Regions from separate parts of the Bradyrhizobium sp. AUGA SZCCT0431 genome, predicted to be linked through region 2. Evidence: predicted binding sites of a transcription regulator. Region 2 holds the regulator's gene; each other region holds the start of a gene.
The links. Region 2 encodes PhoB, which activates phosphate uptake and scavenging genes when phosphate is short. Its sites were predicted from a motif close to TGTCATNNANCTGTCAT; they were not measured.
Positions count from the first base shown of each region.

Region 1 (2,266 bases), on a different contig from region 2:
TTCTCAGTCGGCTCGAACGTCGAGTCGCCATTGACCTGGACTGTGACGACCGTCGATGTCTGTCCGGCGGCAATGGTCCCGTTGAAGGCGAACGGCGGGGAAACCGCGCCATTGAAATCGGCGGCATCGGCCGCCGCCGAGGTCAGTTGGCCGCTGAAGCTGATGTCACCAATGGTGCCGCCGGTGCGCTCCACCGTGAAGCTGAAGGCCGTCGTTCCGGCATTGCCTTCGACCTGCGAGACCGAGACAGAACCTGAGGCGAAGCCGACCAGCTGCGGCGGTATGCCTGATTGGATGGTGAAGGTCACACCCGCGAGCGGAGACTGCGCATCGGTGAGGAACGGCGCATCGGGCGTGGTGCCGTCGCCATCCTGGTCGCCGCTACCGCTTTGCGCGATAAAATTGGCGGTCGTATTGAACGCGATAAGAGCGTCCGCGCGCGATGCGAACGAGCTGCCACCAAAAGCCGGATTGTAGGCGGCGACATCGGCGCCGTCGGTCAGGGGCAGCACCAAAGCCGTCGAACCTGCCGTGAGCCCTGTGCCCTCGAGCAAGCCGCTGCCGGTCGCGGTGGTGAAGCCGCCATTTGTGTTGGTGACCGCAGCCAGGAAAGTGGTCGGGACGCTCTCGGAGGTCCCGTCGAATGCATAGATCGACTCGCCGGAGTTACCGAGCGCAAAACCTGCGCCGGTGACGGTACCAATATTGGCGCTGCGGGTAGCGGCCACGGAGGTGTTGAGGAATTCGACAACGATGCCCGGAGCCAGATCGCTTGCGCCATTGGTCCATGTCAGACTGCCCTCGCCGGTGTTGAAGGCGCCGCCAGATCCGATTGCCTGACCGTTCCATTCGTTGTCGCTGAAGCGGATAACTGTTCCCGCAGCAATCGGATCAACGACAATGAACGCTAATCCGTCATTTCCGTCCGCGTTGAAACCGACGAAAGCGATCGAACCGGGACCGAGAGCCATCGATAATCTCCATTATGAAAAAGGCAAAAGCAGGCCGCAGCGGCACGAGGGGCTCGCGCAGCGTTGAAGGTGGGGAATCGCGGTGTTGTCGCGCGGGGCGCGTCAGCGGCCGGAATATAGGCTGGCGTTAATTACAACGCGGTGACGGTTTGTTAATCATTGTCCGTTGTCCAGACGAAGTTGCGCGTGCCGCCAATATGAAGGAATTTGGCACGCGGCGCGAAAGCATGACACTGCGCGACCTTTACAACCTCACCGTTGCGGCGCGCGGCCACTGGCTGCCGTGCGGCTCAACGGAAAGCATTGAGACCATCCAGACCGACCAGGACCCTTCGCTTCAGCCTGACGCCCGGCCGCCGAGCGGAACACCGTCGAGGCCGTCCAGTGGCAGATCGAGATGGTGCAGCGCGGTCGGCGCGAGATCGATGATACGGCTCGTCGTCGTGACGACGTTGCCAGCTGAAAACCCGTTGCCGACGGCTATCAGCGTTGGTTGCGTTTCATGCGGGCCAAGCCCGCCATGCATTCCGCAATCCCGCCGTATGGCATCCTCGTTCTCGGCGAAGCGAACCGCCATCGCCGTGAGCCCCGGAATGCCGTTGCAATTGCTGCCTTGCGACTTCGCCATATCAACCGCGAGAACGTCGGCGGTTGGAATTTGACCAAGCTTGGCGAGGTCTTCGCCTTTGATGATGCGTCCAGCCCAGGACTGCTGGCCGAGCCAGTCGGCCACCTCCTTACGCCGCGACAAGGCGTCGCTACCAAAATGGATGAAAGCCGATGATCCCTGAGCCGCTACGACAATTTCCGGACTTTCCAAGGCGGCCTTGAATCCCGATTCGTACAGCCGCCGTTCGACCGGCACCGTCTCGGTGACGGATTCGTGGCCATGGTCTGACCCGACGAGCAAAAGCACCTCATGACCACGGTCTCGCAACCGTTCTACGGTTTCCGCGACCGCGCCGACATGGGTATCGACCGCGCGCAGCGCCATGAGATGTTCCGGCGAACCGAGCGGAAAGGCGTGCATGGTCTTGTCGGGCTCGGACAACCAAAGCGTTGCAACCGAGGGCGGTCGCTCCATCAGAATCGATATAAACTTGTCAGTCATCACCGCATCGCCAACCGCGCCAGGAGGGGCGACAAGGGCTGGCATCAGCGGTACACGGCCTCGGCTATAACTCAATTCGCGGTGGTACAGTTCGCCGTGCCCCTCCGCATCGTGAAAGAAGGCCGCGCCCGGCGAGACGTTGGAACAGAGCACCGCGCCGTGCTGTGGCGCCGTCCGCAGTGAC
Region 1 is NZ_JAFCLR010000062.1:18,663-20,928, reverse strand. Features, by position in the region: gene JQ567_RS35885 (choice-of-anchor I family protein) at 1-971, opposite strand, end outside; gene JQ567_RS35880 (alkaline phosphatase family protein) at 1,309-2,266, opposite strand, start outside.
Region 1: the regulator PhoB is predicted to act here: its motif matches at 1,102-1,118, upstream of JQ567_RS35885 (choice-of-anchor I family protein).

Region 2 (2,266 bases):
TCCGTGCTCGACGCCTACGCGTCGCACGATCTGCCGGCGGCGATGGCGGTCTGGAAGGGCGACGAGGAAGTCGACGCCATCTGCACCTCGCTGTTCCGCGAACTCCTGACCTACATGATGGAAGATCCGCGCAACATCTCGTTCTGCATCCATCTGATGTTCTGCGCCAAGAACATCGAACGGATCGGCGACCACGCCACCAACATCGCCGAGACCGTGTTCTACATGATCGAAGGCCAGCAAATCCTCGACAAGCGCCCGAAGGGCGACATGACGAATTTTGCCACGACGGTGCCAGGAAACTAGAAGCGGAACCAGTAGCGGAACGGACAACCGAACGAGAGACGTTTTTCGCGTATCGACAGCGCGTCAAAACACAAGAGGCTGACATAGATGAACGCACGCATTCTGGTGGTTGAAGACGAGGAAGCGCTCACCACGCTTCTGCGCTACAACCTCGATGCCGAAGGCTATGAGGTCGAAACCGTCGCCCGCGGTGACGACGCCGATACAAGGCTGAAGGAGCGGGTGCCAGACCTGATCGTGCTGGACTGGATGCTGCCGGGCCTGTCCGGCATCGAACTGTGCCGCCGCTTGCGGGCGCGGCCGGAGACCAAGGCGCTGCCGATCATCATGCTGACCGCGCGCGGCGAGGAAAGCGAACGGGTGCGGGGGCTGGCGACCGGCGCCGACGACTACATCGTAAAACCCTTTTCGGTGCCGGAGCTGCTGGCGCGGGTGAAGGGCCTGTTGCGGCGGGCGAGCCCGGAGCGGCTGGCCACCGTGCTGACCTATGGCGATATCGAGCTCGACCGCGAGAAACGCCGCGTCGCGCGCTCGGGCCGTCCGATCGATCTCGGGCCGACCGAATATCGCCTGCTGGAGTTTTTCCTGGAACATCCCGGCCGCGTGTTCAGCCGCGAGCAACTGCTCGATAGCGTCTGGGGCCGCGACATCTATATCGACGAGCGTACCGTCGACGTGCATATCGGCCGCCTGCGCAAACTGCTCAATCCCGGCCGCGAACAGGACCCGATCCGCACCGTGCGCGGCGCCGGCTACGCGCTGGATGACCGGTTTGCGAAGGTGGAGTAGGCGCGGCGTAAACAGGTTTGCGTCGTCCCGGCGAAGGCCGGGACCCATAACCACAAATATTGATTGCTTTAAAAAGGCTGGAGCTCCAGCCAGGCATAACCACTGCTATCGGTGGTTATGGGTCCCGGCCTTCGCCGGGACGACATCAGTGAGCGTGCCCTTACCTGGTCGGCTTCGGCGCCGGGCGGCGGCGATCGGAGGCCGGCTGATAGGCGATGCGCGAGTGATGTGCGCAATAGGGCAGGCTGGTGAGCGCCTTGCCGCCGCAGAAAAAGAATTCCGAGCTGGAGGGATCGCCGATCGGCCAGTGGCAGGTGGCCTCGTTCAATTCGAGCAGCGTCAACCGCTGGCTCATCGGCACCACATTGTCGTAGGCGACCGGATCCGGCTCCATCTCCACCTCGAAGGCGTGGGCCAGCGCGGTGTTGCCGCGCGACACCGGGCGCGCCACCCGCATCATCTGCTGGGCGGGGCGCGCCTTGCGCTGACGCGGCGCGGCCGAGGAGGGGCTCTTGGCACGGCCGGAAAGACCCAGCCGGTGCACTTTGCCGATCACTGCATTTCGCGTCACATTTCCGAGTTCCGCGGCGATCTGGCTGGCGGAAAGTCCGCCCTCCCAGAGCTTTTTAAGCTGCTCGACGCGCTCGTCGGACCAGGTCAATACCGTCATCGCATTCTTCCCTTCGCACAGAGCCGGCCAATCCGGGGGCAGCGCTGGCGATGCCAATTCTCAAAAATCCCAGCGGGCAGAATCCCTTAGCCCTCGCCGGGCGCAAAAAGCCGCCCGAACGTTTACGCCTCACAAAATGGACTCTAGGGGTCAGTACTTCCGCACGAGATGTCGTACCCGACAGCCCAGACGCTACAATATGGCGGGACTCTGGCGCAAGAGTCCGCGTCCGTGCGTCCACATGTTCCGGTATTTATGCATTGCAATTGGAGTTTTCCACGGCACCGGAATGCTACGGATTGCTTTATCTTGCACCGCAGGAAAGCGGTTCGAGCATGATCCGGAAAAGTGGACGCCGGTTTTCCCTCGGGACAAGCGCAAAGCGCTTGCCCGGAGATCATGCTCAAAACAAGAGGATTTCGGCGTGTTGACACGGTCCAAAGCCCGCATAGAATGCCTGCCACGTGCCGCCCCGAAAAGGCGGCACGTTTTGTTTTCGCA
Region 2 is NZ_JAFCLR010000008.1:148,334-150,599, forward strand. Features, by position in the region: gene phoU (phosphate signaling complex protein PhoU) at 1-306, shown strand, start outside; gene phoB (phosphate regulon transcriptional regulator PhoB) at 394-1,095, shown strand; gene JQ567_RS09840 (GcrA family cell cycle regulator) at 1,256-1,765, opposite strand.

Region 3 (2,266 bases), on a different contig from region 2:
GCGAGCCCTCGGCCATGACGCGGTCGACGCCGAGCGAAAGTTGCTCGGAAATCTGGGACAGCGAGATTTCGGGAACGTCACGGTCGCCGCGCCGCTCATGCGCCAGCAGACGATGGGCGTTCTCGATGGCGCGTTCGCCTCCCTTGACGGCAACGTACATGTCTAGCCTCCTCTCGCGACCAGCCGCGTGGAGCGCGGTATCGCGACAATCGCGTCGTCATGGACCAGCACGACATCGATGCCGCGCGGAAACAGGGCTACGTTGATGGCAAGCCGTTCGAACAAATCATGCGGCTGGATCGCGGCCTGCAGGATCGCGGTGCCGTCGATGCCGGGGCCGCGCAGTTCGAGGGCGGGCCCCTCCGTCAGACTGTCGACCTGCAGGATCAGCGTCGTCGAACGGTCCGGGTATTCATTGCTGCCGAACGCAAAACGATCGAGCGCCGGAAGCTCGCGGGGGTTGCCGATCAGGGCAAAGCTGCTGATCGAGGAATCCGCGATGACAGGCGCGCTGGTGTGGAATTTGAGCCATTTGGCGACGTCGGATGTTTCCGACATCCGACTGTCGAGCCAGATCGGCGTATCATGGTCGAACAGGGTCAGCGCAATGGCCGCGGTGCCGCGCATCATGGCGGCGGGCGTGCCGGCGACGGCCGCAATGCGCTGCACGCTGCCAGGACGCGCCATTGCATCCATCACCGAGCGGAAGGTCGATTGTGCCGACAGCACCTTGTCGGCAAATCCAGCGGGCAGTTCGGCAACCGTCGTCATCAGCCCTCTCCCCGCACCAAGGTGTAGAAATCCACCCGCGTCGCCGCGGCCTCGGCGGCCTTGCGGTTCCGTTTCTCGGACATCGCCGCACGCAGCGGCGCGATCACCTTTGTCTCGACGAGGCCGGCGAACTCATCCGACTGCACCATGGCGTCGCACAGCGCGATCATCCGCGCTTTCTCACGGTCGCGGCCGAGCGTGTAGCCGAAGCCGACCTGGCCGGTCGAAAGCCGGACCGCCGCACGCGATACCGTGGCCTCGCCGAGGTTGAAGGCAGATCCATCGCCGCCGATGCGGCCGCGCACCATCACGAGGCCGTTCTCCGGATCGCGCAGATGCTCGTGATCAGGCAGCGTGATCGCCGCCAGGCGGCCGGATATCTCCGATAGATCGGAATGCGCCAGCACCGCCATGACCGCCTTGCGCTGCACCTGCTTGTCGTTCTCGGTTGCCGTCATATCCACCTTGCCGGAATCAAGTTGTCTATGCTAGTAGACAACTTCATAACCAAACGCCATGACTGTTTGGTGACAACAGGGTTGTTTTTTCGGATGGCCGTTCCGGGTAGTTTCACACCATGAGCATGCAGGATGCAGCCACCGGTGTGGCGTTGTGGCGGCAGGTCGCCGACGGGATCGAACGCGGCATTGCCGAGGGCCGCTTCGCCGCGGGTGAAAAGCTGCCGGGCGAAATGGAGATCGCCGAGACCTATCGGGTCAACCGCCATACCGTGCGCCGGGCGCTGGCGACGCTCGCCGAACGCGGGCTGGTGCGCGCCGAGCGCGGCAGCGGCACTTATGTCGAGACCCAGCGCCTCGCCTATCCCTTGCGCTCGCGGACGCGGTTTTCCGAAATCGTCGGCGCCGGCGGCCATGAACCGCGCGGCCAGTTGATCGAAGCGTCCGACGATGTCGCTACCCGTGAACTGGCGCGGGAACTCGGACTGAAGACGGGCGCACCCTTGGTCCGGATCGAGGCGCTTCGGCTGGCCGACCGCACCCCGATCTGCGTCAGCACCTCATGGCTCTCCGCCGAGCGCTTCCCCGACGCGGGACAGGTCTTTGCCAGCGTGCGCTCGATGACCAAGCTGGCCGCGCATTACGGCATCCGCGATTACCGCAGGTCTTCCACCCGGATCACCGCCGCCATAGCCGACGCCAGCGACGCCGCACGGCTTGATCTCGCACTCGGCCGCCCGGTGCTGGTGGTCGACAGCACCGACGTTGATCCCGACGGCAAGCCAATCGTTACCAAGCGCTCGCGCTTCGCCGCCGAGCGCGTCGAGTTTTTGGTCGAGGATACGTGACGGTGAGCTAGTCGCGTAATACTGCGGCGCGGCCAATGATCGCGAAACGCAGTCGAGCGGAGATAAAATCTATCACCGCAACTGTGATAAGAATCATGATGATCAAGAATGCAACATGATCCCAGTTTTGCTGATTGATCTCGTTCGAGAGGTAAAGGCCAATTCCCCCCGCACCGACAATGCCGATCA
Region 3 is NZ_JAFCLR010000009.1:147,374-149,639, forward strand. Features, by position in the region: gene JQ567_RS10875 (carbon-phosphorus lyase complex subunit PhnI) at 1-160, opposite strand, end outside; gene phnH (phosphonate C-P lyase system protein PhnH) at 163-771, opposite strand; gene phnG (phosphonate C-P lyase system protein PhnG) at 771-1,229, opposite strand; gene phnF (phosphonate metabolism transcriptional regulator PhnF) at 1,349-2,077, shown strand; gene phnE (phosphonate ABC transporter, permease protein PhnE) at 2,085-2,266, opposite strand, start outside.
Region 3: the regulator PhoB is predicted to act here: its motif matches at 1,288-1,304, upstream of phnG (phosphonate C-P lyase system protein PhnG).